3 regions of the Vogesella facilis genome follow, and region 2 is predicted to be linked to each of the others. Evidence: predicted binding sites of a transcription regulator. Region 2 holds the regulator's gene; each other region holds the start of a gene.
What was found. The regulator FNR, encoded in region 2, switches genes on or off when oxygen is low (the NO sensors DNR and NnrR bind a similar motif). The targets are predictions, from matches to a motif close to TTGATNNNNATCAA.
Positions count from the first base shown of each region.

Region 1 (9,483 bases), on a different contig from region 2:
AGCGCCGGGTCGGTGAGCGGCTCGCCGCCGGAGAACACCACGCCATCCAGCAGGCCGCGGCGGCGCAGCAGCAGTTCGCGCAGTTGCGGCCAACGTGGCTTGCCGTGCTGGCGCGCCAGCAGGCCGGGGTTATGGCAGTAGCCGCAGCGCCACGGGCAGCCGGCGAGGAATACCACTGCAGCCAGCCGCCCCGGCCAGTCGCAGGCGGAGAACGGCTGCCAGCCGCCGATGCGGGCGCGCTCAGCCGGCGCGCTGTTGGTCGAAGTGGCGGCGTTCATGGAATTCACCCTGCTTGCCGGTGTTGAACGAGGCTACCGGGCGGTGGTAGCCCATTACTCGCGTCCATACTTCGCAACGGGTGCGTTCTTCGTCTTTCAGTTCGATGGCTGGCTGCTGTTGCATGGGGTTTCCTTTCAAGGTTGGCCGCATGGCGGCGGGTTGGTTCTGTCTGGTTGCGATGGGGTTGCTGGTGGGCGCGCTGCGCTGCGCCCGCCTTGTGATTCCCCCTGCGGGATCAGTCGCAGCAGGCGGCGCGGCGTTTTTTCGCGATCAGCTCGGCATCGCACTTCGGGCAGAAGTCGTGGCGGCCGGACAGGTAGCCGTGGCTCGGGCAGATCGAGAACGTGGGGGTGATGGTGATGTAGGGCAGGCGGAAGTTTTCCAGCGCGCGGCGCACCAGCTGGCGGCAGGCGTCGGCGCTGCTCACCGCCTCGCTCATATACAGGTGCAGCACGGTGCCGCCGGTGTATTTGCGCTGCAGCTCGTCCTGGCGCAGCAGCGCCTCGAACGGGTCGTCGGTAAAGCCCACCGGCAGCTGACTGGAGTTGGTGTAGTACGGCTGCTGCGGCGTGCCGGCCTGCAGGATGCCGGGGTAGCGCTTGTTGTCCTCGCGCGCAAAGCGGTAGGTGGTGCCTTCCGCCGGGGTGGCCTCCAGGTTGTACAGGTGGCCGGTGGCCTGCTGGAACTCCACCATGCGCGCGCGGATGTGGTCCAGGTAGCGGCAGGCAAAGGCGTGGCCCCAGTCGCTGGTGATGTCGTGCTCGTCCGCGCTGAAGTTGCGGATCATCTCGTTGATGCCGTTCACCCCCAGGGTGGAGAAGTGGTTGCGCAGGCTACCGAGGAAGTGGCGGGTGTACGGGTACAGCCCGCCGTCGATGTGCTGCTGCACTTTGCTGCGGCGCGCTTCCAGCACCTCGCGGCCCAGGTCGAGCAGGCGGTCGGTTTCGGCCAGCAGCGCGGCTTCGTCGCCGGCAAAGCGATAGCCCAGGCGCGCGCAGTTGACGGTGACCACCCCCACCGAGCCGGTCTGCTCGGCGCTGCCGAACAGGCCGTTGCCGCGCTTCATCAGCTCGCGCAGGTCCAGCTGCAGGCGGCAGCACATGCTGCGCACCATGTGCGGCTCCAGCTCGGAGTTCACGAAGTTCTGGAAGTAGGGCAGGCCGTACTTGGCGGTCATCGCGAACAGCAGCTCGGTGTTGTCGCCGTACCAGTCGAAATCCTTGGTGATGTTGTAGGTGGGAATCGGGAAGGTGAAGGCGCGGCCGCAGGCGTCGCCGGCCAGCATCACCTCGATGTAGGCGCGGTTGATCAGCGCCATCTCGGGGGCGCAGTCGCCGTAGCGGAACGGCATCTCCTCGCCACCCAGCACCGGAATCTGCTCGCGCAGGTCTTCCGGGCACACCCAGTCGAAGGTGAGGTTGGTGAACGGCGTCTGCGTGCCCCAGCGGCTGGGCACGTTCAGGTTGTAGATCAGCTCCTGGATCGCCTGCTTCACCTGCGCGTAGCTCAGTGCGTCCTTTTTCACGAACGGCGCCAGGTAGGTGTCGAAGGAGCTGAACGCCTGCGCGCCGGCCCATTCGTTCTGCAGCGTGCCGAGGAAGTTGACGATCTGGCCGCAGGCGCTGGACAGGTGGCGCGGCGGCGCCGATTCCACCTTGCCGCCGACGCCGGCAAAACCCAGCTGCAGCAGGGTGCGCAGCGACCAGCCGGCGCAGTAGCCGGACAGCATGTCCAGGTCGTGGATGTGCAGGTCGCCGTGGCGGTGCGCCGTGGCGGCTGCGACCGGGAACACCTCGCCCAGCCAGTACTCGGCGGTGAGCTTGCCGGCGATGTTGAGGATCATGCCGCCCAGGCTGTAGCCCTGGTTGGCATTGGCCTGCACCCGCCAGTCGGCACGGGACAGGTACTCGTTGATGCTGCTGACGGCGTCAACCTGGCGGCTGGGGCGTGCGTCCATGTTTGCTCCAATATCTTGTGTTTGAAGCATTGTATGGACGCAGCATGTGGTAGTGATTGATGTGCATCAAGGCTCTGAAAATACTGCTGGCATGATGCGGGCGGTGCGCTGGATAGCGTGCTTGGGCCGTGTGGCGAGTGGGGTTGGCAGCGGCGGGCGGCTGGCGCTGGTGCCGTATCGGCGGCCAGCACGGCGCTGGCCGGGGCCATGCGCCAGGGGGTGTGCCGGCGCTGGCGTGGCAAGGTTGAGCGCGCGCCGGGGTGGCGTTGCGGGGGCCGGGGCGGCGCCCAGATCGGCAGCGCTGCTGAGGTGTGCTAGCGGCTGGCGGGCGCCGGCATCACGATGCTGCGCTGGAAGCGCAGCAGGCTGTCGCCCGGATTGTGGTAGCGGTAGCCGTGCTCGGTGCCGTAGCCGGCGGTGTCGCCGGCCTGCAGCGTGTGCTGCTGCGCGGCGTGGCTCAGCTGCAGCGTGCCGCTGTGCACCTCGACGATCTCGCCGCAGCCCAGCGGGTCCGGCGTCGCCTGGTAGCTGTCGCCGGGTGCCAGCTGCCATTGCCACAGCTCCAGCGTGGCGCCGGCCAGCGCCACGCTGTGCAGCAAGGTGGCGTGGCTGTCGCTGCTGTCGCCCTGCCACACCCGCACCGGCGCCTCGCTGCCGGGGGCGCGCACCAGCTCGGAAAAGGTCAGCCCCAGCGCGCTGGCCAGCCGGTCCAGGGTGGCGATGCTGACATTGCTGGCGCCGGCTTCGATGCTCACCAGCATGCGGCGGCTGACCTCGGCGCTGGCGGCCAGTTTTTCCTGGCTCAGGCCGCTGCGCTGGCGCGCGGCGCGCAGGTTGTGGGCGACGTGGCTGAAGACTTGCAGGGGAGGGTGTGCGCTCATTCGGTGCAATATATTGCTCAGTTGGCGGGTTGTGCAATATAGTGCACAAATCGAGCCATCACCCTACACCCGAGCCACTGCCATGTCCACTCTCAGCGTTACCGCCCCCGCCCCGCACCGTTCCTGGCTGCCAGACCTGTCGCTGGTCGGCATTACCCTGATCTGGGGCGGCACCTTCCTCGCGGTGCAGACCGCACTGCAATGGAGCGGCGCCTTCGCCTTCGTCGGCATGCGCTTCGCCGTGGCCGCCGCACTGGCGCTGCTGCTGTGCCGCCGCCAGCTGGCCGGCCTCAACCGCGCCGAAGTGCTGGGCGGCGTCAGCATCGGCGCGGTGCTGTACTTCAGTTACAACCTGCAGACGCTGGGGCTGGACCACATCGCCAGCAGCACCTCGGCGTTTCTCACCGGCCTGTACGTGCCGCTGGTGCCGCTGCTGCAATGGGCGCTGTTCCGCCAGCGCCCGGGCCTGGCGGCCTGGGGCGGCGTGGCGCTGGCGTTTGCCGGCCTGCTGCTGTTGGCCGGGGTGGATGGCCTGAGTATTCAGCTGGGCTTGGGCGAGTGGCTGACCATCGCCGCCACCGCCACCATCGCGCTGGAAATCTGCCTGATCAGCCGCTTTGCCGTCGGCTGCAACGCGCGGCGCATGGCGCTGGTGCAGCTGAGCACGGTGGCGCTGCTGTCGCTGGCCAGCGCGCCGCTGGCGGGCGAGGCGCTGCCGCAGTGGCAGCCGCTGCTGCTGGCCTGCGTGCTGGTGCTGGGCGCCGCCACTGCGCTGATCCAGATCGTGATGAACTGGGCGCAGCAGACGGTGCCGGCCACCCGCGCCACCATCATCTACGCGATGGAGCCGGTGTGGGGCGGGCTGATCGGCTGGCTGGCCGGCGAGGCGATGACGGCCGGCAAGGTCGGCGGCGCCGCGCTGATCGTCGCCAGCGTGCTGCTGAGCCAGCTGGGCGCACGCAAGGCGACGCATGCGCCGGCCTGATCCTTTGCGCCTGTTCGCCATCGGTTGCGACTTGTTGCAATGCGGCGAGATGGCGTTGAAAACGGCTGCCGCCGGCAGGTTTACCGCTGGATAAACGCCGCTTGCCCGGCCGCTTTCGCCTGGGCGCGCGCGAGCGTGGACACATGCTTACGCGGCAAAACGATGCGGCCAACCTTGGCAGACAAGGTTGGCCGCATCGTTATTTGCGTCGCGCTCAGCGCCCGCCGCCGGCGGTGAAGGCCATGCCTTCCTGTTCGCCCAGCGGGCGTGGGTGCAGATGGGCCTCGAACTGCCGCGTCGCCGCCGCCCAGGAGAAGCGCTCCGCCACCTGGCGCACCTGGGCGCGGTCCAGCGCCAGCGCCTGCAGGCAGGCGCTGCGCAAGTCGTCGTGCAGCACGCCGCCGCCGCTGTCGCCCACCACGTCCAGCGGGCCGGCCACCGGGTAGGCGGCCACCGGCGTGCCGCAGGCCATCGCCTCCAGCAGCACCAGGCCGAAGGTGTCGGTGCGGCTGGGGAACACGAACACGTCGGCGGCGCGGTAGAAGCGCGCCAGCTCGTGCTGCGGGAACACGCCGGCGAAGTGCACCGCCGGGTAGCGCTGGCGCAGCTCTTCCAGCTGCGGGCCTTCGCCCACCACCCACTTGCTGCCGGGCAAGTCCAGCTGCAGGAAGGCTTCGATATTCTTTTCCACCGCCACGCGGCCGATGTAGACGAAGCGCGGCGGTGCGGTCTCCAGCCGTTCGCGCTCGCCGGGGCTGAACAGCGCGGTGTCCACGCCGCGCCCCCACAGCACCACATTGTTGAAACCACGCTGGCGCAGCGCGCGCACGATGCTGGGGGTGGGTGCCATCACCGCGGCGGCCGGGGCGTGGAAGCGGCGCATGAAGGCGTAGCTGATGGCCAGCGGCAGGCGGATGCGCGCGGCGACGTATTCCGGGAAGCGGGTGTGGTAGGCGGTGCTGAACGGCTGGCCGCGGCGCAGGCACCAGCGCCGCGCCGCCCAGCCCAGCGGGCCTTCGGTGGCGATGTGCACCGCGTGCGGCGCGAAGGCGGCCAACCTTGCCGCCGCCTGGCGGTAGGGGAACAGCGCGATGCGGATGTCCGGGTAGCTGGGCAAGGGCAGGGTGCGAAAGCCGTCGCCGGCGTCGTGCTCGCCGCCCAGCGGAGTGAGCAGCGCCACCTCGTGCCCCAGCGCACGCAGCTCGCGCACGGTTTCCAGCAGGCTGCGCACCACGCCGTTGACCTGCGGCAGCCAGGCGTCAGTCACGATCATGATGCGCATGTGGCGGTCTCCTGCTGGGCTGCCTGCGGCGCCAGCGCTTCCGGCGCGGCGGGAAAGGCGGCCGGCAGCGGCGCGCTGTCGGCGCCTTGCGCCGCCAGCTGCGTCCAGTACACCACCTCCAGCCGGCCGTCGTGGTGCTCCACCAGCGCCGACAGGCTTTCCACCCAGTCGCCGCAGTTGCCGTACACGATGCCGTCGATGTCCTTCACTTCCGGCTTGTGGATGTGGCCGCAGATCACGCCGTCGAAGCCGCGGCGGCGTGCCTCGGCGGCCAGGATGTGCTCGAAGTCGCTGATGAAGTTCACCGCGTTTTTCACCTTGTGCTTCAGGTATTGCGACAGCGACCAGTACGGCCGCCCCAGCTTGTGGCGTAACCAGTTGTAGTGGCGGTTGAGGCCGAGTATCAGCGTGTACAGGCTGTCGCCGACATAGGCCAGCCACTTCACGTGCTGGATCACGCCGTCGAACTCGTCGCCGTGGATGATCAGCAGCCGCTTGCCGTCGGCGGTGCGGTGCTCGGCCTCGGCGCGGATGGCGATGCCGCCGAAGTCCAGCCCGGCGTACTGCCGCGCCGCCTCATCGTGGTTGCCTGGCACGTACACCACCCGGGTGCCCTTGCGCGCCTTGCGCAGCACCTTCTGCACCACGTCGTTGTGCGCCTGCTTCCAGTACCAGGATTTCTTCAGCTGCCAGCCGTCGATGATGTCGCCCACCAGGTACAGGGTGTCCGACTCGTGGTGCTTGAGAAAATCCAGCAGGAAGGCGGCCTGGCAGCCGCTGGTGCCCAGGTGGACATCGGACAGCCAGATGGTGCGGTAACAGTGGCTCATGGTGCATCTCCGCAGGGCAGATGCGCACGATAGTGCTGCCGTTGCATGACAACACCGTGAGCTGGCGGTGACGGATCGGTGACAAAGCGATACGCTGCGGCAACTTGCGCTGCGCTAGCCTGCGCCGCTAAGCCTGGCTTAATGCTGGCCTGTTGCAATGCGCACGCCGGGCAGGCTGCGTGCCTGCCGTCCGAGTTCATTTTTGAGTGCACCGATGAAAAAACTGCTACGTCCCGCGCGGGCGGAATGGCTGGCGCTGGGCGCCGCGCTGCTGTTCGTGCTGCTGTTCAACCTGCCATTCTGGCAACGCATGCTGCATATCGTCGGCCCGCTGGATGGCCACGCGGTGAAAATGCTGGGCCTGTCCTTCGTGCTGGTCACCGCCTTCATCAACCTGCTGCTGCTGCTGTTGGTGTGGCCGCGCATCGGCCGGCCGCTGCTGACGGTGCTGTTCGTCACCACCGCGGCGGTCAGCTACTTCATGAGCCAGTACGGCGTGCTGATCGACACCAATATGGTGCGCAACGCCATGCAGACCGACGGCGCTGAAGTGCGCGACCTGATCACGCTGAAGATGGTACTCACCGTGCTGCTGCTGGGCGGGCTGCCCAGCCTGTGGCTGTGGCAGGCGCCGCTGAGCTTCCGCCCGGCGCTGCGCGAGGTCGGCAGCCGCGTGCTGGCGCTGCTGATCACCGCCGGCGTGCTGTTCGGCGTGGCGATGGCCGGCTATCAGGATTTTGCCTCGCTGTTCCGCAACAACCGCGAACTGCGCTTCGCCATTACCCCCACCAACTACCTGCAGGCCACCAGCTCCTACTTCAAGCGGGTGAACGCCAAGGCGCAGCCCTTGCAGCAGATCGGGCTGGACGCCAAGCGCGGCCAAGGTTGGCCGCAAGGCAGCAAGCCGCGGGTGCTGGTGCTGGTGGTGGGCGAGACCGCGCGCGCCGACCACTTCTCGCTCAACGGCTACCCGCGGCCGACCAACCCGGAACTGGCCAAGGTGCCGGGGCTGGTCAACTACCCGGATGCCTGGTCGTGCGGCACCGAGACCGCGGTGTCGGTGCCGTGCATGTTCTCGGCGCTGCCGCGCGACAAGTTCGATGCCGACGAGGCCAAGCACCGCGAGAACCTGCTGGACATCCTCAAGCGCAGCGGGCTGGCGGTGAGCTGGCTGGACAACAACTCCGGCTGCAAGGAAGTGTGCAACCGCGTGCCGACGCAGCTGCTGTTCGGCGCCAAGGACCCCAAGTTCTGCAATAGCGAGGAATGCTTCGACGACATCCTGCTGGACGCGCTGGATGGCAAGCTCAAGGGCCTGCAGCAGGACGCGGTGATCGTGCTGCACCAGAAGGGCAGTCACGGCCCGGCCTACTACAAACGCTACCCGCAGCAGTTTGCGGCGTTCCAGCCGGAATGCCGCAGCAGCGAGCTGCAGAAGTGCAGCCGCCAGGACATCATCAACGGCTTCGACAACACCATCCGCTACACCGATTACTTCCTGGCGCAGGTGATCAAGCGCCTGCAGCAGCGGCAGGACATCGCCGGCAGCATGTTCTACCTGTCCGACCACGGCGAATCGCTGGGCGAGAACAATATGTACCTGCACGCCACGCCCTACATCGTGGCGCCGGATGCGCAGAAGCACATCCCGATGCTGGCGTGGTTCTCGCCGCAATGGCTGTCTGCGGCCAACATGCAGCCGCAATGCCTGCAGCAGGCCAGCCGCCAGCGCTACAGCCAGGACAACCTGTTCCACAGCGTGCTGGGGCTGATGGACGTGCACACCGCGCTGTACGAGCAACCGCTGGACATGTACGCCGCCTGCCGCCAGCACTGAGCCGCACCGGCCACAGGGCGCCGCCGTCTGGCGGCGCTTTTTTTATGCCTGGCCGCCGTTAAGTTTGCGCTAATCCGCCGCCGGCACACTGCCAGGCTGATCCCCACTTGCCGGAGCCTGGCATGCCTGCCTCCCCCGCCGATTTTTACCGTCGCCAGCTGCTGTGGCTGCTGGGAAGTTTGCTGTTGTTGTGGTGGCTGGAGCGCTTCCCGGCGCTGGATCTGCGCCTGCAGCAGCTGTTCTTCGACCCGGCCAGCGGCCATTTCCCGCTGCAGAACGCGCACTGGCTGGACCTGCTCAACCACCAGCTGGCCAAATACCTGATCGTGGCGGCCGGCGTGCTGCTGGGCGTCCAGGGCTGGCGCCGGCGCGACTACCGGCAACTGCTGGCGGTGGCGGTGATGCTGCTGGCCACCGCGCTGGTGTCGTGGCTGAAGCAGAAAAGCGCGCACTCCTGCCCGTGGGATCTGCAGGCCTTCGGCGGCCATGCCAGCCGCTTTGGCCTGTTCGCCGCGGTGCCGCTGGATGCCGGCCCCGGGCGCTGCTTCCCAGGCGGCCATGCCTCCGCCGGCTTCTCGCTGCTGGCGCTGGGCTTCTGGCAGCGGCCGCTGCGGCCAACCTTGGCGCGGCGGCTGTTCTGGCTGGGCGGTGCGGCCGGCATGCTGATGGGGCTGGGGCAGATGGCGCGCGGCGCGCATTTCCTGTCGCACAACCTGTGGAGCGGCTGGCTGGTGTGGCTGGCCTGCTGCCTGCTGTTCGCCGGCCACGACCTGCTGTGGCAGCCGTGGCGCCAGCGCCTGGCTACGCGCCTGCCGCGGCTAAGCCTGGATTAAGCCAGCGCTAAGCCGTGGTTAAGGCCAGTGGCATTAAATGCCAGGGTGCCTGCAGGCGTGCAGGTAAACATCGCCCCTCCAAGGAGAACCACCGTATGAAAAAGCTACTCGCCGTCAGTCTGCTGGCCGTTGTTGCCTCCAGCGCGTTTGCCTCCGCCCAGTGCCCGGCCCAGCCGAAAGACAAATGGCAGAAAGAAGCCGACTTCAAGAAGCAGCTGGCAGGCCAGGGCTACCAGATCAAGAAGTTCAAGGTGTCCGGCAACTGCTACGAAATCTACGGCAAGAACAAGGACGGCAAGAAAGTGGAAATCTACTTCGACCCGGTATCCGGCAAGCCGGTGAAGAGCGACATCGAGAGCTGAGCGTCGCCGCCACGGCCGGGCAGCTGCCCGGCTTTTTTCATTTGCCGCTGTCGCCAGATGGCCTGGCCGCCACCGCGTGCCAGCGCTGGCGGCGTTTACCGGAGGCTCTGCCATGAGCACCATGCCCGATCAAGCCGGCATCCGCCGCGAAAAAGTGTGGGATCCATTCGTGCGCCTGTTCCACTGGACGCTGCTGAGCTGCGTGGCGGCCAACCTGCTGCTGCTGGAGGAGGGCGA
Region 1 is NZ_JBHRXN010000011.1:162,098-171,580, forward strand. It holds gene ACFOLG_RS06195 (anaerobic ribonucleoside-triphosphate reductase activating protein) at 1-278, opposite strand, end outside; gene nrdD (anaerobic ribonucleoside-triphosphate reductase) at 241-402, opposite strand; gene ACFOLG_RS06205 (ribonucleoside triphosphate reductase) at 515-2,236, opposite strand; gene ACFOLG_RS06210 (helix-turn-helix domain-containing protein) at 2,551-3,117, opposite strand; gene ACFOLG_RS06215 (DMT family transporter) at 3,200-4,102, shown strand; gene ACFOLG_RS06220 (glycosyltransferase family 4 protein) at 4,317-5,384, opposite strand; gene ACFOLG_RS06225 (UDP-2,3-diacylglucosamine diphosphatase) at 5,372-6,214, opposite strand; gene ACFOLG_RS06230 (phosphoethanolamine transferase) at 6,429-8,051, shown strand; gene ACFOLG_RS06235 (phosphatase PAP2 family protein) at 8,174-8,884, shown strand; gene ACFOLG_RS06240 (PepSY domain-containing protein) at 8,980-9,246, shown strand; gene ACFOLG_RS06245 (cytochrome b/b6 domain-containing protein) at 9,359-9,483, shown strand, end outside.
Region 1: the regulator FNR is predicted to act here: its motif matches at 2,293-2,306, upstream of ACFOLG_RS06205 (ribonucleoside triphosphate reductase).

Region 2 (9,483 bases):
GGGCGAGCGGGCGCCGGCCGGCCCCTGCTGCTGCAGCAAAGGTTGGCCGCAGCGGATCACCTGTTCGCAGGGGCTGCCGGCCACGTCGTAGCCGTCCGAGGCGAGCGGCGGATGGCTGTACAGGATGCGCGCGTGCTGCCGGGGCTGGAAATGCAGGCTGCTGAGCAGCGCCTGGCTGCCCGGGAAGTGGCTGGCGACGGCGCTGACCAGCGTCTGCAGGTAGTGGCCGCCCAGGGTCGGGGCAGTCGCGTGCAGCAGCTCGACGCAAAGCCTGGATGGATCTGCCATCGCGCGCCCCGGTGGAGTTTCGATAGCTACAGTATCGTTGCTGTGCCGGCAGGCAACAATAAGCAGCTTGGCGTGGCCGGCCGCCAGCGCGGCGCCGCGCGGGGGCGGCAGCTGATGGCGGCTTGATGCAGGCCAAAGCGTGGTCGTGGCCGGGCAGACGCGGCACGACGGCGCCGGACGGGCTGGCGCCTTGTCGGCACCGGCGTGGCGGCGAATTCGGCGACCAGATCGGGCAACCTGCAGCAGCAGGGTGTTGCGGCCAGTCTTTGATCTGTGTCAAACTTTCAGAAATTACTGAAAATTGGAAAAACCATGAATCTGCCACCCCTGATCCAGTCCTTCGTGCTGCATTTCGGCGAGATGGGCAGCCACTGGGGCATCAACCGCACCGTGGGCCAGATCTACGCGCTGCTGTATGTCTCCGACACGCCGCTCAACGCCGACGACATCGTGGAGGCCATCGGCTGTTCGCGCTCCAATACCAGCATGGCGCTGAAGGAGCTGCAGGCCTGGAAGCTGGTGAAGCTGCAGCACCTGCCAGGCGACCGCCGCGAGTATTTCTCCACCCCGGAAGACGTGTGGGCCATATTCAAGACACTGGCGGAGGAGCGGCAGAAGCGCGAGGTGGAGCCGACGCTGACCATGCTGCGCGGCGCGATTCTGGAAACCCCGGGCAACGACGCCGAACGCCACGCGCAGGCACGCATGAACGAGATGTACCAGCTGATCGAGCTGGTGACGCGCTGGTTCGCCGACATCCGCGACATGGACGTGGACACGCTGCAGAAGCTGATGAAGCTGGGCAGCCAGGTGCAGAAGGTGTTGCAGTTCACCCAGAGCCTGTCGCGGCTTACCGGCCGCGACGGCGGCAAGGAGGAGTAGATCATGGAGTCGCTCGACCCCGTCACCCTGGCCCGCATCCAGTTTGCGGCCAACATCAGCTTTCACATCCTGTTTCCCACCATCAGCATTGCCATGGGCTGGGTGCTGCTGTTCTTCAAGCGCCGTTTCGACCATAGCGGCGATGCGGCGTGGCTGGACGCCTATGGCTTCTGGGTGAAGATCTTCGCGCTCACCTTCGCGCTGGGGGTGGTGTCCGGCATCACCATGAGCTTCCAGTTCGGCACCAACTGGCCGGGCTATATGCAGCGCGTCGGCAACGTGGCCGGGCCGCTGCTGGCCTACGAAGTGCTGACCGCCTTTTTCCTGGAGGCCACCTTCCTGGGGGTGATGCTGTTCGGCCGCTCGCGGGTGAGCAACCGGGTGCATACGCTGGCCACCTTCCTGGTGGCGTTCGGCACCACGGTGTCGGCGTTCTGGATCATCGCGCTGAATTCCTGGATGCAGACGCCGGCCGGCGTCAGCGTGGTGGGTGGCAAGGTGCATGTGCTGAGCTGGCTGGCGGTGATCTTCAACCCGTCGATGCCGTACCGGCTTACCCACATGCTGCTGGCCTCCGGGCTGACGGTAGCCTTCCTGGTGGCCGGGGTGTCGGCCTACCGCTGGCTGCGCGGCGATCGTGCCGGCGGCGTGCGTGCCGCGCTGAAAACCGGGGTGACGTTGGCCGCAGTGCTGATTCCGCTGCAGATACTGGCCGGCGACGCGCACGGGCTGAACACCTTCGAGCACCAGCCGGCCAAGCTGGCGGCGATCGAGGGCGTGTGGCACAGCGAGCGCGGCGCGCCGCTGCTGCTGTTCGCACTGCCGGACGAAGCCAGCCGCAGCAACCGCTACGCGCTGGGCGTGCCGAAGCTGGCCAGCGTGATCATCACCCACCATCCCGATGGCGAGATCCGCGGCCTGAACGAGTTCAGTGCCGGCCACCCGCCGGTGGCCAAGGTGTTCTGGAGCTTCCGGGTGATGGTGGCGGTGGGCGGGCTGATGCTGCTGTCCAGCTGGCTGGCGCTGTGGCAGCTGCGCCGCCGCGGCGAGCCGGCACCGTGGCTGGCGCGGCTGCTGGTGGCGATGACCTTCTCCGGCTGGGTGGCCACCCTGGCCGGCTGGTACGTCACCGAAATCGGCCGCCAGCCGTGGCTGGTGACCGGCATCCTGCGCACCGCGGAGGCAGCCTCGACGGTGGGCGGCGGCATGATCCTGTCCACGCTGCTGATGTATCTGGCGCTGTATGCGGTGCTGCTGGCGAGCTATGTGTCGGTGGTGTTCTACCTGGCGCGCAAGGCCGGCCAGCCGGCTGCGGCCAACCTTGAAGGAGTATCGGCATGACTGCGGAACTGGTATTGCCGGTGATCTTTGCCGGCCTGATGGCGATCTCGCTGCTCGCCTACGTGATCCTGGACGGCTACGACCTGGGCGTGGGCATACTGCTGCCGCTGGGCAGCGACAGCCAGCGCGACACCATGATCGCCAGCATCGGCCCGTTCTGGGATGCCAACGAAACCTGGCTGGTGCTGGGCGTCGGCTTGCTGCTGGTGGCCTTCCCCATGGCGCACGGCATCATCCTCGGCGAGCTGTACCTGCCGGTGGCGGCGATGCTGCTGGGGCTGATCCTGCGCGGCGTGGCCTTCGATTTCCGCGTCAAGGCGCAGGCGCACCACCAGCCGGCGTGGAACGCCGCCTTCGCCGCCGGCTCGCTGTTGGCCGCATTGAGCCAGGGGGTGATGCTGGGGCGCTACCTTACCGGCTTTGCGCCCGGCGCCGCCGCCTGGGGTTTTGCCTTGCTGGCCGGCGTGGGGCTGGCCGCCGGCTATGTGCTGCTGGGGGCCGGCTGGCTGATCATGAAAACCGAGGGCGAGCTGCAGCAGCGTGCTGTCCGCTGGGCGCAGCGCGCGCTGCTGGGCACCGCGCTGGCGGTGCTGTTGGTGTCGATTGCCACGCCGCTGGCCAGCAGCCGCATCGCCGCCAAGTGGTTCCTGCTGCCGGATTTCCTGCTGCTGTTGCCGCTGCCGCTGGTGAGCCTGGCGCTGTTCGTGCTGCTGGCGTTCAGCCTGCCCAGGTTGGCCGCACGGCAGGCGGCGGGGCGCGACAGCTTCTGCTGGCTGCCATTCGCCGCCAGCGTGGGCATCGTGCTGCTGTCGTTCTGGGGGCTGGCCTACAGCGTGTTTCCGGAGATCGTCATCGGCCGGCTGGACATCTGGCAGGCGGCCAGCGACGCGGAGGCGCTGTGGGTGATCCTGATCGGCGCCGCGGTGGTGCTGCCGGCCATCATCGGCTACACCGTGTTCGCCTACCGCGTGTTCTGGGGCAAGGCGCGCGGGCTAAGCTATTCCTGATGTGACAACATTGCGCCAACACAAAAGGGCAGGAGAAATCCTGCCCTTTTTCACGTCTGCCGCCGCATGGCCGTGCGCCAGTTGTGCACTGCGAGATACAAACCGTTACCAGCGTCAGCGCTGCTTGACTTGCATCAAAGCCCCTCATGGATGCAGGGGTATGATCGCTTCATCCAGATTGAATGCCGGCTAGCCGGAAGGAGAGCATCGTGGAACTGTGGAAACAGCTGCTATCGGATGATGTGGGTCGTCTGAGCATTATCGTTATTTCCGTAACGACGGTCATCGTGGGGGTATGCATCAGCTACTTCATCAAGAAAGCGAATTCCCGCGACGAGCAGTAAGGCTACCGGCAGCCGATGCCGGCAAGATCCTCTTGATGTGTGTGTGTTTGGGGGTACGGTGGTGGGCCGTACCCCTCTTTTTTTGCCCGCACTGCCGCCATGCGGCCAAGTTTGCATGCTCAAGACAAAGCCCCCGGCACGGTGCGTGCGCGGGGGCTTTGTCTCATCCGGCTACTGCTTACTTCACGTGCTGCGCGATGATAGGCAGCAGCTGGCCCAGTACTTTCGGCGGCGCGGCCACGATGTCGCCGCTTTCGAACCAGGTCTGTTCGCCGTGGAAGTCGGTGACCATGCCACCGGCTTCCTGCACGATCAGGCTGCCGGCCGCGATGTCCCACGGCTTGAGGTTGAACTCGAAGAAACCGTCCACGCGGCCGCAGGCCACGTTGCACAGGTCCAGCGCGGCGGAGCCTTCGCGGCGGGCGCCGGCGGTTTTCTTCAGCACGTCTTTCAGGATGTCCAGGTGCAGGTCCAGCATGCTCTGGTCCACTACCGGGAAACCGGTGGAGATCAGGCATTCGTTCATGTTGATGCGCTTGGACACGCGGATGCGGCGGTCGTTGAGGAACGAGCCCACGCCGCGGCTGGCGGTGAACAGATCGTTGCGGTTCGGGTCGTACACCACACCCTGCTGGATCTGGCCCTTGTGCGCCAGCGCGATGGACACGCAGTACTGCTGATGGCCGTGAATGAAGTTGGTGGTGCCGTCCAGCGGATCGATGATCCACTCGTATTCGGCGGCGCCGAGGCCGGAGGCACCGGACTCTTCTGCTAGAATCCCGTGCTTCGGATACGCTTCCAGAATGACATCAATGATCGCCTGTTCGGCGGCACGGTCGACTTCGGATACGAAATCGTTGTGCTTTTTGTTTTCGACGCGAATGGAATCCAGGTTCAGCGATGCGCGCTGGATCACATTGGCGGCGCGGCGAGCGGCTTTTACCGCGACATTGAGCATAGGATGCATTGACGGCCTCACAATAGAAATGGGCAATCGTCGTCCCGCTGTCGGGCGACGCCTGCCGTAAACTTGTCTGGGTTAAGGAGCGACAAAACCCCGTCGCAGCGACGGACGTTTCGGAAAACCCGCGATTCTACGCAAAATCACCCGATGAATAAACCCCAAGTACCTGATTTTTTGAAGAACATTCGCGTCGTGCTGGCTCGTCCCAACCACCCGGGCAATATCGGTTCGGCGGCGCGGGCGATGAAGACCATGGGCCTCACCCGGCTGTACCTGGTGGCGCCCAAGGTGTTCCCGTCCGACGAGGCCGACACGCTGGCCTCCGGCGCGGTGGACCTGCTGCAGACCGCCACCGTGGTGCCGACGCTGGCGGAGGCGCTGGCCGACGTCACCGTGGCCTGCGCGCTGACCAGCCGCCGCCGCGAGCTCAGCACGCCGCTGTCCACCCCGCGCGAAACCGCGCCGGAATTGATCGCGCGCGCGCGCGACGGTGAGCAGGTGGCGCTGGTATTCGGCAACGAGACCTTCGGCCTGTCGATCGAGGAAGTGGAGCAGTGCAACCGGCTGGTGACCGTGCCGGGCAACCCGGACTACTTCTCGCTCAACCTGGCGATGGCGGTGCAGGTGATGACCTACGAGCTGTTCAGCCATACCGGCGTCAGCGTCGACTACCTGAAACCGGACGGCGTCAGCGCCACCCAGGGCGAGGTGGACGGCATGGTGGATCACCTGAACGCCACGCTGGAAGACATCGGCTACTACCGCCGCCGCAACAGCGAACGCATGATCCGCCGCCTGCGCACCATGTTCCATCGCGCCGGCCTGCTGCGCGAGGAGATCGATATCCTGCGCGGTTTCTACAAGCAGGCGCAGCGCCTTGCCGGCAAGGCGCAGGGCGCAGATTCAGACGACAGCGCATCATGAACTACCGCCACCGGCTGGCCGAGGGCCTCAGCGCGCTACGCTGCCCGCCGGTGCGCGATCTGGCTTTTCTGCTTACCTGCCCGGCGCCGTGGCACAGCGGTGCCGAGATCGACAGCGCGCGGCTGCTGGGGCCGCAAGGTTGGCCGCAACTGCTGGCGCTGGATGCCGCGCCGCAGCCCTTGCTGGCCTGGCTGGTGGCGCGGCCGACGCGGCGGCTGGGGGTGTATGCCGAGTCGCTGCTCGAATTCTGGTTCGAGCTGGCGCCGCATATCGACTGCGTGGCGGCCAACCTGCCGCTGGCCGAGCACGGCCGCAGCATAGGCGAATTCGACTACCTGCTGCGTATCGACGGCCAGCCGCTGCACCTGGAGGCGGCCAGCAAGTTCTACCTGCAGCTGGATGCCGCCGGCGGCGAGCTGGTCGGCCCCAGCCTGCGCGATGCTTGGCCGCTGAAATACCGCAAGCTGGCCAGCCAGCTGGCGCTGGGTTGCCACCCGGCAGCGCAGCTGCCGGCCGGCTTTGCCGGCTGCCCGGCCTACAGCCGGCTGTCCGGCTGGCTGTTCTACCCCGGCGCGCCGCGGCCGCAATTTCCTTGCAACCCGGATGCCTGCTGCGGCTGGTGGCGGCGGCTGTCCGAATGTTGGCCGCAGCATGCCGCCGACAGCCGCTGGCTGATCCTGCCGCGGCTGAGCTGGCTGGCGCCGGCGCGCGCTGCCGTCGAGTCGGTGCTGAGCCTGGCGCAGCTGCAGGCCGAGCTGGCGGTGGCCGACGGCGCGCGGCTGGTGGCCGAGCTGGTGCCGGCGGCCGACGGCGACTGGCATGAGATCGCGCGCGGCTTCGTGGTGCGCGACGACTGGCCGCGGCCCGGCATGCTGGCCGAGCTGCAACGCAAGCTGGCTGCATCGTAGCCCCATGAAGACCCTGCTGTTCGTCTACGCCAGCCAGAGCGGCCATACCCGGGCACTGGTGATGGCCGCGGCGGGCGCCGCCGGCGGCGAGGACAATGTGGCGGTGCGGGTGCTGCCGGCACTGCAGGCCGGCATCGACGAGCTGCTGGCCTGCCACGCGCTGGTGCTGGCCACGCCGGAGAATTTCGGCTACATGGCCGGCGCGCTGAAGGATTTTCTCGACCGCACCTTCTACCCGGCGCAGGGCAAGGTGGCGGGTCTGCCGTACGCGCTGATCATCAGCGCCGGCAACGACGGCCAGGGCGCGCTGACTGCCATCCGCCGCATCGCCAGCGGCTACCCGCTGCACGAGGCGCTGCCGCCGCTGCTGGTAAAGGGCGAGGTGACGGAGGCGGCGTTGGCCGCCGCGGCGGAACTGGGCGCCACGCTGGCGGCGGCGCTGTCGATCGGCGCCATCTAGCACCGGACTGGCATGCAAAACGCCCCGCAGGGCGGGGCGTGGTGGTGGAGCTGGCTTAGCGCAGGCTGTTGGCTTGCGAGCAGCCGGCCACCAGCGCCTTCAGCTCTTCCGGCTGCAGCATCTGGATATGCTTGTGGTCCACCTTCAGCCAGCTTTGCTGCTGGAACTTGGACAGCGTACGGCTGACGGTTTCCAGTTTCAGGCCGAGGAAGCTGCCGATTTCCTCGCGGCTCATGCGCAGGATGAAATCGTTGGCGGCAAAGCCGCGCGCGGCCAGCCGTTGCGACAGGTTGAGCAGGAAGGCGGCCAGCCGCTCCTCCGCCTTCATATTACCCAGCAGCAGCATCACCGACTGGTCGCGCACGATCTCGCGGCTCATCAGGCGGAAGAAATGGTGCTGCAGGCTGGGGATGTCGCGGCCCAGGGTTTCCATGCGGTTGAACGGCAGCTCGCACACCTCGCTGTCTTCCAGCGCGATGGCGTCGCAGCCGTGCTGGCTGGCGGAGATGCCGTCCAGTCCCATCAGCTCGCCGGACATCTGGAAGCCGGTCACCTGCTCGCGGCCGTCCTGGCTGGAAACGCAGGTCTTGAAGAAGCCGGTACGCACCGCGTACAGCGAGCGGAAGCCTTCGCCGGAGCGGAACAGGTATTCGCCACGCTTCAGGCGGCGGCTCTGGCGGATCACCGCATCGAGCTGGGCCATTTCTTCCCGGTTCAGGCCGACTGGCAAGCAGAGTTCGCGCAAACTACAGTTGGAGCACGACACTTTCAGTGTGTGCAGGGAGGGGGTTTGCTCGGTCATGGGTTCCGGTTTTCGCAAGGCTAGAGGCTTGCTTGACACGCGTCAAAGCGTGGCAAGTGTCAATTAGCGCAAATTTACCAGCCCACCACCAGTTTTCCAAGCCAGAAAATTATGACACCCACCGCCCCCTTTATGCCGACCCAATGTGTTTTCGATCGCGAGCTGATCGAAAAACTGGAAGGTTCCGGCCCGCGCTACACTTCCTACCCCACTGCCGACCGCTTTCACGGCGGCTTTGGGGTCAAGGATTACGAACACTGGCTGCAGCAGCATGCCATCGGTGCCAGCCATCGGCCGATCTCGCTGTATGTGCACGTGCCGTTCTGTAACACCATCTGCTACTACTGCGGCTGCAACAAGATCATCACCAAGGACAAGAGCCGCGCCGACCAATACTTGGACTACCTGGAAAAAGAAATCGCCCTGGTGGCCGGCCGCCTCGGCTACCGCGAGAAGGTGATCCAGCTGCATTTTGGCGGCGGCACGCCGACCTTCCTGTCCGACGAGCAGCTCAGCCGGGTGATGGCTGCCATCAACCAGCATTTCGAGCTGCTGCCGGATGGCGAGTTTTCCATCGAGATCGACCCGCGCAAGGTTGGCCGCGACACCGTGCTGCACCTGGGCCGGCTGGGCTTTAACCGCATGAGCGTGGGCATCCAGGACTTCGACCCGGCGGTACAGCAGGCGGTGAACCGTATCCAGAGCGAGGAGGAGACCCTCACCGTGATCAGCGCCGCGCGCGAGGCCGGCTTCAAGTCGGTGAGCGTCGACCTGATCTACGGCCTGCCGCTGCAGAACGCCGACTCGGTGCGCCGCACGGTGGACAAGGTGGTGGCGATGAACCCGGACCGCATCGCGCTGTACAACTACGCGCACCTCCCCAGCGTGTTCATGCCGCAGCGACGCATCAACGAGGCTGACCTGCCCAGTGCCGCGCACAAGCTGGACATCCTGCAGAATTCGGTGCAGCAGCTGGCCGACGCCGGCTATGTGTTCATCGGCATGGACCACTTCGCCAAGCCGGACGACGAGCTGACCCGCGCGCTGCAGCAGGGCCGCTTGCAGCGCAACTTCCAGGGCTACTCCACCCACGCCGACTGCGACATGATCGGCCTGGGGGTGTCGTCGATCGGCAAGGTCGGTCCCTGTTATTCGCAGAACGAGAAGGATATCGACGCCTACTACGCGGCGCTGGATGCCGGCCACCTGCCGGTGCTGCGCGGCATGACGCTGACCCAGGACGACATCCTGCGTCGTAGCGTGATCCAGTCGCTGATGTGCCGCTTCTCGCTGTCGGTGGAGGCGATCGAGGAAACCTTCGCCATCAACTTCGCCAATTACTTCGCCGACGAGCTGCCGCTGATCCGCGAGTTCCAGCACATGGGGCTGCTGACCTTCGACGGCGACTTCCTGATGGTGGCGCCTAAGGGCCGCTTCCTGATCCGCAACATCGCCATGGTGTTCGACCGCCACCTGCGCGAGCGCGAAACCCGCGCGCGCTACTCCAAGACCATCTGAGGCCGGCGACAGCGCGGCGGCAGACGCAACAAAGCCCGGCATAGC
Region 2 is NZ_JBHRXN010000001.1:130,262-139,744, reverse strand. It holds gene ACFOLG_RS00725 (sensor domain-containing diguanylate cyclase) at 1-288, opposite strand, end outside; gene ACFOLG_RS00720 (GbsR/MarR family transcriptional regulator) at 601-1,170, shown strand; gene ACFOLG_RS00715 (cytochrome ubiquinol oxidase subunit I) at 1,174-2,511, shown strand; gene ACFOLG_RS00710 (cytochrome d ubiquinol oxidase subunit II) at 2,508-3,518, shown strand; gene ACFOLG_RS00705 (DUF3149 domain-containing protein) at 3,728-3,862, shown strand; gene ACFOLG_RS00700 (inositol monophosphatase family protein) at 4,041-4,829, opposite strand; gene ACFOLG_RS00695 (RNA methyltransferase) at 4,974-5,750, shown strand; gene ACFOLG_RS00690 (DUF1853 family protein) at 5,747-6,658, shown strand; gene ACFOLG_RS00685 (flavodoxin family protein) at 6,663-7,118, shown strand; gene fnr (fumarate/nitrate reduction transcriptional regulator Fnr) at 7,174-7,920, opposite strand; gene hemN (oxygen-independent coproporphyrinogen III oxidase) at 8,032-9,438, shown strand.

Region 3 (9,483 bases), on a different contig from region 2:
GGTATACGGCTCTGGCCACTACCATGACCGCTACGACGACGACGATGACGACCGCGGCTACTATCGTGGCGGCTTCTGCCCTCCGGGCCAGGCAATGAAAGGCCGCTGCTAAGCTGCAGCCCCCCGGGCCGCGGCCGCCCGCCGTTCAGACACACAACCTCGCCGCTGCGCCTCTCCACCCGCCATGCCGGCGACATGATCAGGCCCTTGCGCTATGCGCAAGGGCCTGGTGCTTTCTCCCGGCCATAGTTGCCGTCAACCCTCGGCCAGCTCATCGCCCCCCAGCAGGCCCGCGTCGCTCGGTTCGCTATAATCCGGTTACGCCACTTTTTGCCGCGGGAATCGCATGCCGCCGACAGCACTGGAACAGCAGTTAAATTTTCTCAGAGAAATCGACCGTCTGAAGAGCGTGGTGCGGCAGTCGCCACTGCTGGACCAAAGCCGGAAGGAAAACTCGGCCGAGCATTCCTGGCATCTGGCACTGTATGCCTTGCTGCTGCATGACTACGCCGCTGCCCCCGTGAACAGCAACCGTGTCATCCAGATGCTGTTACTGCACGACATTGTCGAGATCGACGTTGGCGACTTCCCTCTCCATGCCGGGTTTTCCAGCGACGTGCAGGCCAAGCAGGAAGCCGCAGCGGCAGTGCGACTGTTTGGCTTGCTGCCGCCGCAGCAAGGCAGCGAGCTGCTTGCCTTATGGCAGGAATTCGAACGTGCCGAGAGCGAAGACGCGAAGTTCGCCAAGGCGCTCGACCGCCTGCAACCGCTGCTCATCAATGTCTTCACCGGTGGCGGCACCTGGACGGAAAACAATGTTTCGCTGGCACAGGTTGTCTCCCGATATGGCCCGGTGATCAAACGCGGAGCACCGCAATTGTGGGCCGTGTGCGAACAATGGGTAATCCGGCACTTTGCCGGGCAAACGGCCGGCAGCCAGCACAAGCAATGAATGGCCGCGGCTGTGCCAGCTACGGCACAGGCGCTGCCCGGCGTGCGTATTCGCCTACGCTCCCGGCGTCGATTCAGAGCATGGCGGGCATGGCGCTTGGCAGCATTGCTTTGCCAGGCAGCGGGCCCTGCCTCAACGCACGCGAGCTGCGCGGTGCAGACGTTGTTTCCCCAAGCCTGACGGCTCAGTGGTGTCGACAGCACGCGTCCGGACGCAATGCCAGCGCGCGTGGCAAGGTACTGCGCGCCCGCTGTCTGGCCGTGCACGGCCGCAGCCCCGGACAACGGTGAACGTCCGCCGAGGCCGCAGCGCCGCCGCAGCGCCGCTCCGCCAGCGACCAGCAACTGCCAGACATGCAAACGGCCTCCCGATTGGGAGGCCGTTTGCTTGCCGCAGGCGCTGCGTCGCCATTGGCGTCACGGCTCAAGCTGTTGCCGTCGTTTCCCCGCCGCGCTAACCGCACGCCCCCACGTGGCCGCAGGCGGTGCAGAACTCGCAGCCGTCCTTCTTGATCAGCGCGCGGTTGCCGCATTCCGGGCAGGCCTTGCCGGCCATTTGCGCCGGCGCCACGCTCACCACCGCGCTTTCGAACAGGTCGCCCTGCTCCGGCACCATCACCCCCATTTCCTCCACCGGCACCCCGTCCTCGCTGAGGATGCCCAGCATGGCGTAGCGATGGATCACCAGCCGCGCCAGGTAGGCTTCGGTGGACGGCCAGCTCTGCGACTTGTCGCTGCCCGGGGTGCGGGCGAAGAAGTCGGCCTGCGGCTCGGCATAGCTCAACAGCTTGCGCAGCTTCATGCCGATCCACGCCGGGTCGATCACCCGCATGTCGAGGCTGAGCATCTTGCACAGCCCGTCCAGCTCGCGCGGGTAGTGGCCGGCCAGCCACAGCGAGTACGGCCGGCGCTGGCCGGTGGGCAGTACCAGTTCCTTCACGAACAGCACGAAATCGTCACCGGTCTGCGGGTTGACCACATCCACCGACCAGCTGATGGTGCCGTCGGGGCCGGATTTCGGCTCCTTGCGCGCGAACAGCGCGTCCATCACCGGGGTGGCATCGCTTGCGGCCAACGTTAGTGCGCCCAGCTGCTCGACACGGTATTTCACCACCCGCCCCAGCGCGGCGGCGGCGGCGCTACTGCCTACCGGGCCGTCGCCCAGCTCGGCGCGGTAGTGGCGGTCGCCGCGGGTAGCCGCCAGCGCGTCCAGCTTGGCGGCCAGCCAGGCGCGGTCGCGGCAGCGCATGTCCATCGACAGCGTCTTGGCAATCGCCCCCAGGCCACGCGGCACATCGCCGTTGACCCAGCATTCGAACGGCAGCGGCGCCTCGCCCGGTTGCTGGCCTTCGATATGGCCCACCATCACCGCGAAGTCGCCCTCCTCGCCTTCCACCATGAAGGTCCACGACGGGTTGCCGTGTTTGAGCTTGGGGCGGTGCGGCCACTTCAGGCTGGCCAGCGCCGGGCTTGGTGCGGTGTTCAGCGTGATGCGGCGGTCCGGGTCGTTCTGATTGCCCAGGTCCTGCGGCAGCTGCTGGCTGGGCGCCGGGTTGGCCGCAGGCGTCGGCTCCACCGACAGCACCGAGCCCAGCACGCTGTTGGGGCGGTAGGTGGTGATGCCCTTCAGCCCGGCACGCCAGGCCTCCAGGTACAGGCTTTCAAAGTCGGCGAACGGGTAATCGCCCGGCACGTTCACGGTCTTGGAGATGGCGGTATCCACATAGGGCGCCACCGCCGCCACCATGCGCATGTGGTCCAGCGCGCTCATCTGCAGCGCGCTGACGAAGTAGTCCGGCAGCGCATTGGTATCGCCGCCCTGCATGCGGTACACGCGGTAGGCGTGGTCTTCCACCAGGTATTCCTGCTGCGTGCCGTCCGCCATGCGCTTCTTGCGGGTGTAGTACCAGCTGAACGGCGGCTCGATGCCGTTGGAGGCATTGTCGGCGAAGGCCAGCGAAATGGTGCCGGTAGGCGCGATGGACAGCAGGTGCGAGTTGCGGATGCCGTGCTTCTTGATGCGCGCCTTGAGCTTGTCCGGCAGGCGGCTGGCGCAGTGCGGCGCGGCCAGGTACTTGTCGGCGTCGAACAGCGGGAAGGCGCCCTTCTCGATGGCCAGATCCACCGAGGCATCGTAGGCGGCATCGCGCATGTGCTCAGAGATGCTGGCGGCCAACCTGCGGCCTTCCTCGCTGTCGTAGCGCACCTTGAGCATGATCAGCGCATCGCCCAGGCCGGTGAAGCCGAGGCCGACGCGGCGCTTGTTCTGCGCCTCGCGCAGCTGCTCCTGCAGCGGCCACACGGTGAGGTCCAGCACGTTGTCCAGCATGCGCACCGAGGTGCGCACCACCTTCTCGAACGCCTTGTAGTCGAAGCTCGGCGCCTCGCCGAACGGCTGGCGCACAAATTTGCACAGGTTGATGGAGCCCAGGTCGCAGCAGCCGTAGTCCGGCAGCGGCTGTTCGCCACAGGGGTTGGTGGACTCGATCACCTCGCAGTAGGACAGGTTGTTGTCGGCGTTAATCTTGCTCATGAACAGCACGCCCGGCTCGGCGTGGTCATAGGTGCAGTGCATGATCTGCTGCCACAGCTCGCGGGCGCGCAGCTTGCGGTACACCCACAGCCCGTCGTCACGCTGGTAGCTGCCGGGGAAGGCGTCGGACGCCGGCGCCACCGCATGGGTCAGCTCCCAGTCGCCGTCGGCATCCACCGCCTGCATGAAGGCGTCGGACACCCCCACCGAGATGTTAAAGTTGGCCAGGTCGCCCTGGTCCTTGGCGTGGATGAAGGCTTCGATGTCCGGGTGGCTGACATCCAGCACCCCCATCTGCGCGCCGCGGCGCGCGCCGGCGGATTCCACCGTCTCGCAGCTGCGGTCGAACACGCGCATATACGACACCGGGCCGGAGGCGCGGCTGTTGGTGCCCTTCACCCGCGCGCCCTTGGGGCGGATGCGGCTGAAGTTGTAGCCGACGCCGCCGCCGCGGCGCATGGTCTCGGCCGACTGCAGCAGCGCCTCGTAGATGCCGACCTTGCCATTCTCGGCCTCGGACACCGCATCGCCCACCGGCTGCACGAAGCAGTTGATCAGCGTGGCCTTGAGGTCGGTGCCGGCGGCGGAGTTGATGCGGCCACCGGGGATGAAGCCGCCGTCCAGCGCCTCGTAGAACAGCGGGGCGAAGCGCTGCGGCTCCTGCTCCAGCGCGGCCAGTGCCTGGGCCACGCGCAGGCGCACTTCGCTTACCGACTGTTCGCCGTTCTTGGCGTATTTTTCCAGCAGTACTTCGCGCGAAATATCCTGTTCCGCAAACACGACGCTGTTATCCCGGTTCATGCCGTCCCCGCTATATGTGGTGTCAGAAAAAATGGAATCTAACTAGATATAGCGGCTCATGACCTTGATAGCCATCAAAGCTGTCCCGGCGGACAGCTTGCGGCCAACCTTGTGCGGCAGCGCTGCAACAGCCGGCAACGCGCGATGCCAAACGACTGCGGCCAGGCTGTCATCCAGCCTGGCCGCATGGTGCACTGTCTTGTTTACTTGAGCTTGATCAGCAGCGGCACGCCGTCCTTGTCGGCTTTCACCTTGTCCGGCTCCAGCACGCTGACGCGGTCTGCCAGCGCCGGCTGTGCCGCCAGCAGCAGCTTGCGTGCCGCCTCGCCGCGTGCCGTGGCCAGCGCGCTCAGCGCCGCCTGGTCCACCTTCTGCGCCGCCAGCAGCTCCTGGCGCATCGCTTGCGCCCGCTCGGCGGTATCCTTCTCGCTGGCCACCCGTTTCAGCCAGGCGAAGCGGCCGATCTGCGCGGCGTAGACATCGCCCACCGCCTTGCGGATCGCCGGGTCGCCCATGTCCGGCAGCGGCAGCGGCTCGTCCGGCTGCAGCTGGTAGGCGGCGCGCTTCAGGATGTCGCTGTCCACGCGGTAGCGCGCCAGCTCGCGGCTGTCCTGCTCGGCGTCGTAGCCACCGCCGATGGCCAGCGCCAGCTTGGGCCGCTTCAGCATCAGCTCGGCCAGCTTGCCCAGCTTCTCGCGTTCCGGCGGCGGGATGCGGTCGTCGCCGGCATCGGCATAAATCTCGTCGAAGCCCTCGCCACCGAACAGCGCGCGGAACGGCGCGGTCACCACCTTCACCAGGATGTTGCGCAGCGCCTGCCACACCAGGTGGCCGTAGGAGAACTCCGGCTGATCCAGGCTGCCGGCCACCGGCAGTGCCAGGTCGATGCGGCCGTCGCTGTCTTCCAGCAGCGCCACCGCCAGCCGCAGCGGCAGGCGGGTACCGTCGTAATTGGCCACCTCGTCGCCCAGCTGGATGTGGTCGATCACCACGCGGTTGTCGCCGTTGAGCTGGCGGTCTTTCAGCAGGTAGCGCAGCTCGGTGGTGAGCCGGCCGTCGGTGATCTGCCAGCCGGCGAAGGTCATCGAGTACGGGTTGAGGCTGCCCAGCGGGATATTGCGGAAGTTCAGCGTCATGTCCAGGTCGCGGGTCACTTCGAACGGCGACAGCGCGCCACGGATGCGCACGTCGCCGAACTGGTCGACGCGGCCGTCCAGCGTCACCGTGCCGCGGCGGCCCGGCTTGCTGGACAGGCCCAGCACGGTACCGGACAGCGAGTGGATGCGGGTGCCGAAGCTGGGCTGCAGCCCCAGGTCGGCAAAGTCCATGCGCGCATTGCGCACGCGGATGGCACGCACGTCCACCACCGGCGCGGCGCTGGCCGCCGTCGTCTTGGCGCTGGCCGCCGGCTTGGCCGCGGCCGGCTGCGGCTTCATCAGGTGCGCGAAGTTGGGCACCCGCTTTTCATCCAGAATAAAGCGCAACTGCGGCGCCACCAGCCGCACGTCGGCAATGCTCACCCGCTGCGGCTGCGCCTTGATACCGCTCACCGCTAGCTGCTGCCAGCCCAGCAGCGGCTCGCGCCGCCCCGGCTCGAACAGCGCCAGCTTGTCCACTTGCGCCTTGCCGTCCGCCTGCCAGCGGCCACCGTTGACGGCGAAGCCCAGCGCGGTGGACAGCTCGCCGCCGCCAAAGCGCAGCACGGTGCTGTCCAGCGCGTACGGCGCCACGCCCTGCAGTGGCAGGCCGCTGGATTGCAGCTGGCCCTTGATGTCCTGCAGGTTGGCCGCAAGCGTGGCATCCAGCTGCAGCTTGCCCTTGCCCAGCGCGGCGCCCAATTGCAGCGCCCAGCCCTGCTGCGGGTCGCCGCTGGCCTTGGCATTGAGCTCTGCCAGCTGCAGTGCCACCGGCGTGGCAGTGGTGGCGTCCTGCCAGCTGACGTTGCCGCCGGCCAGCGTCACGCTCGGGTAGCGCAGCTGCCAGGCCGGCGCCGCCGGCTGGGTGGGTGCGGCCGCCGTGTCATTCTGGCCGCCGCGCTGGCGCAACGCCTCGACGATGTCCAGTTTGCCGGCCTTGTCGCGGCGGGCCGCCAGCTGCAGCCCCTGCAGGCTGATATCGCCCGGGGTGATGCGCCGCGCCGCCAGATCCAGCTCGCTGCTGGCTAGCTGTAGCCCGCCCAGCTGGGCGAACGGCGCGTTGCCGCCGCTGGCTAGCGCCAGCTGCGACAGCGCCAGCGTGGCGCCGCCCACTTTCAGCGCGCCCTTGGCATCGAGCTTGATGCCGGCCTGCAGGCTGTCCAGCTTGAGGCTGGCTGCCAGCGGGCTGATAAAACCCTGATGCACCGCCTTAAGCTGCCAGTTCTCCAGCCGCAGCTGCGCCAGGCTCAGTTGCCAGCCCGGCTCGGCGGCGTTGGCAACCGGCTGGGGCGCAGGTTGCGCGGGCGCTGCCGGCGGCAATGCGGCCAACCAGTCCGGCTGCTGCTTGTCATCCAGCACGGTGGCGAACTCACCGCCGGACAACGTCACCTTGCCCAGCTGCACTTGCTTGCCGATCAGCGCGAACTGGCCGTCGCTCACTGTCAGGCTGGCCAGCTTGAACGGGCTGCCGGTGTGCGGCGCCGCTGCTGCCAGGCCGTCCAGCCGCGCGCTGAAGCCGCGCGACCACACGCTGGCCGACACGCCGGCGAGGTCGAAGTGATACGGCAGCTTCAGCGCCAGCTTGCCCTCGGGTGCGGCCAACTTGAGATACGGCTGCACATACGGCCACAGCCCCTTCAGCGTCAGGCCATCCACCTGCAGCACGCCGTCGGATTGCAGCGGCTGCAGCAGCAGGCTGCCCTGCCAGGCCAGGCGGGTGCCGTCGTCCAGCTCCGCCGCCAGCTGGTAACGGCCATTGTTCTGCGGCAGCGTGGACAGGTTCTGCAGCCGGAAATCCAGCGGCAGCACCTGGCGCTGCACATCGCCGGCCAGCGCGTCCTGCAGGTGCACGCGGCCCTTGTTCAGCGCCAGCATGCGGATCAGCAGCTTGGCCGGCTCGGACTTCTCCTTGCTCTGCGGCTCGGCGCCGGCGGTGGCATCGCGCAGCAGCCGCGTCCAGTTCCACTCACCCTGCCGGTTGCGGCTCGCCCACACTTGCGGCACGTCCAGCGTGATGTCGTCGAACTGGAAGCGGCCGATCAGCAGCGGCAGCGCCTCGGCGTCCACGTTCAGCCGCGCGGCGCTGAACAGGCTGCTGCCGTCGCGGTCGCGCAGCGCCACGTCGTGCACGGTAAGCCGCAGCGCCCACGGCGCGAACTCCACCTTGCCCAGCGTCAGCTTGCGGCCAACCTTTTGTGCCCAGTTGTCGGCGGCGTAATCCACCGCCTTGGGCACGCCGGCCCACAGCCCGGCCATCAGCAGGGCAATGCCGCCGCCGGCCCAGCCCAGGCGTTTGCCCCAGCGACGGGCAGCACCGTGGCCGGCGGGTGTGCTCTCCGGCGAATTCTCTTCATTCATAATTAAACAGTCCTGTAGCACGGGACATGGTTGTCGTCTTTCTTCCACAACCGCCCACGGCAGACGCGCGGCACAGTTGCCGCCGGGCGCTTGCTGCTTTTAGCATGACGCTCGCCTGATGATGATTTTAAACATTGATCAGCAGCGATAATTTTCATCTTTCATTCTATACCGCGAAAGGACACGCATTTTGATTGATCTGTACGGGTTCGGTTACCAACGCCAGCCCCTGCCCCGCCACCCCAGCGACCAGCGCCTGTGCGCCACGCTGGCTTTCCTCACCCTGGCGCAGCGCCGCAAGACACTGCTGAACCACGAACGCCGCTGCACCAGCTCCGGCGCCCATACCTGATTCCGAGCCAACTCATGACCCATAATGCGCAAGCGATCCAGCAATGGCTGGATGACAACCACATCACCGAAGTAGAGTGCCTGATCCCAGACATGACCGGGCTGGCCCGCGGCAAGATCGTGCCGCGCCACAAGTACAACCCCGCCGAAGGCCTGCGCCTGCCGGAAGCCGTGCTCAGCATGACCGTGACCGGCGATTTCCCGGAGCAGGATTTCACCTCGGTGGCCGACCCGGACATGCGCCTGATTCCGGATGCCGCCACCGTGCGCCCAGTACCGTGGGCGAAGGAACCCACCGCCCAGATCATCCACGACTGCGTCAATTTCGACGGCAGCGACGCCGCCCTGGCGCCGCGCAATGTGCTCAAGCGCATCCTCAAGCTGTATGAACAGGAAGGCCTGTCCGCCATCGTGGCGCCGGAAATGGAGTTCTACCTGGTACAGGTGGAACCCGACGAAGACATCCCGCTGCGCCCGCCGGTTGGCCGCACCCGCCGCACCGAGGCCGGGATGCAGAGTTTCAGCATCGACGCCGTCAACGAATACGACGACATCTTCGATGTGATGTACGACTGGTGCCAGGCACAGGGCCTGCAGCTGGATACGCTGATCCACGAGATGGGCACCGCGCAGATGGAGATCAATCTCGACCACGGCGACCCGCTGGCGCTGGCCGACCAGGTGTTCCTGTTCAAGCGCACCGTGCGCGAGGTGGCGATCCGCAACAATATGTACGCCACCTTCATGGCCAAGCCGATGCAGGGCCAGCCGGGCAGCGCCATGCACATCCACCAGAGCGTGGTGGATGCCGACGGCCGCAATATCTTCAGCCAGCCGGACGGCAGCGCATCAGACGCCTTCTTCCACTTCATCGGCGGCCTGCAGACCTATCTGCCGGCGGCGATGCCGTTCTTCGCGCCGTACGTGAACAGCTACCGCCGCCTCAGCCGCTTCACCTCGGCGCCGATCAACCTCAGCTGGGGCTACGACAACCGCACCTGCGGCCTGCGCGTGCCGCATTCCGGGCCGGAAGCGCGGCGGGTGGAAAACCGCCTGGCCGGCGTGGATGTGAATCCCTACCTGGCGCTGGCCGCCAGCCTGGCCTGCGGCTACCTGGGCATGCAACAGCGCATCAAGCCCAGCGAGCCGCTGACCGGCAGCGCCTACGAGCAGCCGCACCAGCTGCCGCGCCACCTGGACGACGCCATCGACATGCTGCTCAAGTGCCAGCCGCTGGCGGAGATCTTCGGCGAGCACTTCATCCAGACCTATGGCGCCATCAAGGAGGCCGAGTACCGCGAGTTCTTCGACGTGATCAGCCCGTGGGAGCGCCGCTTCCTGCTGCTGCACGTG
Region 3 is NZ_JBHRXN010000036.1:383,313-392,795, forward strand. It holds gene ACFOLG_RS17185 (vir-repressed protein) at 1-112, shown strand, start outside; gene ACFOLG_RS17190 (HD domain-containing protein) at 347-952, shown strand; gene ACFOLG_RS17195 (adenosylcobalamin-dependent ribonucleoside-diphosphate reductase) at 1,406-4,285, opposite strand; gene ACFOLG_RS17200 (DUF748 domain-containing protein) at 4,489-7,779, opposite strand; gene ACFOLG_RS17205 (hypothetical protein) at 7,970-8,131, shown strand; gene ACFOLG_RS17210 (glutamine synthetase family protein) at 8,146-9,483, shown strand, end outside.
Region 3: the regulator FNR is predicted to act here: its motif matches at 4,350-4,363, upstream of ACFOLG_RS17195 (adenosylcobalamin-dependent ribonucleoside-diphosphate reductase).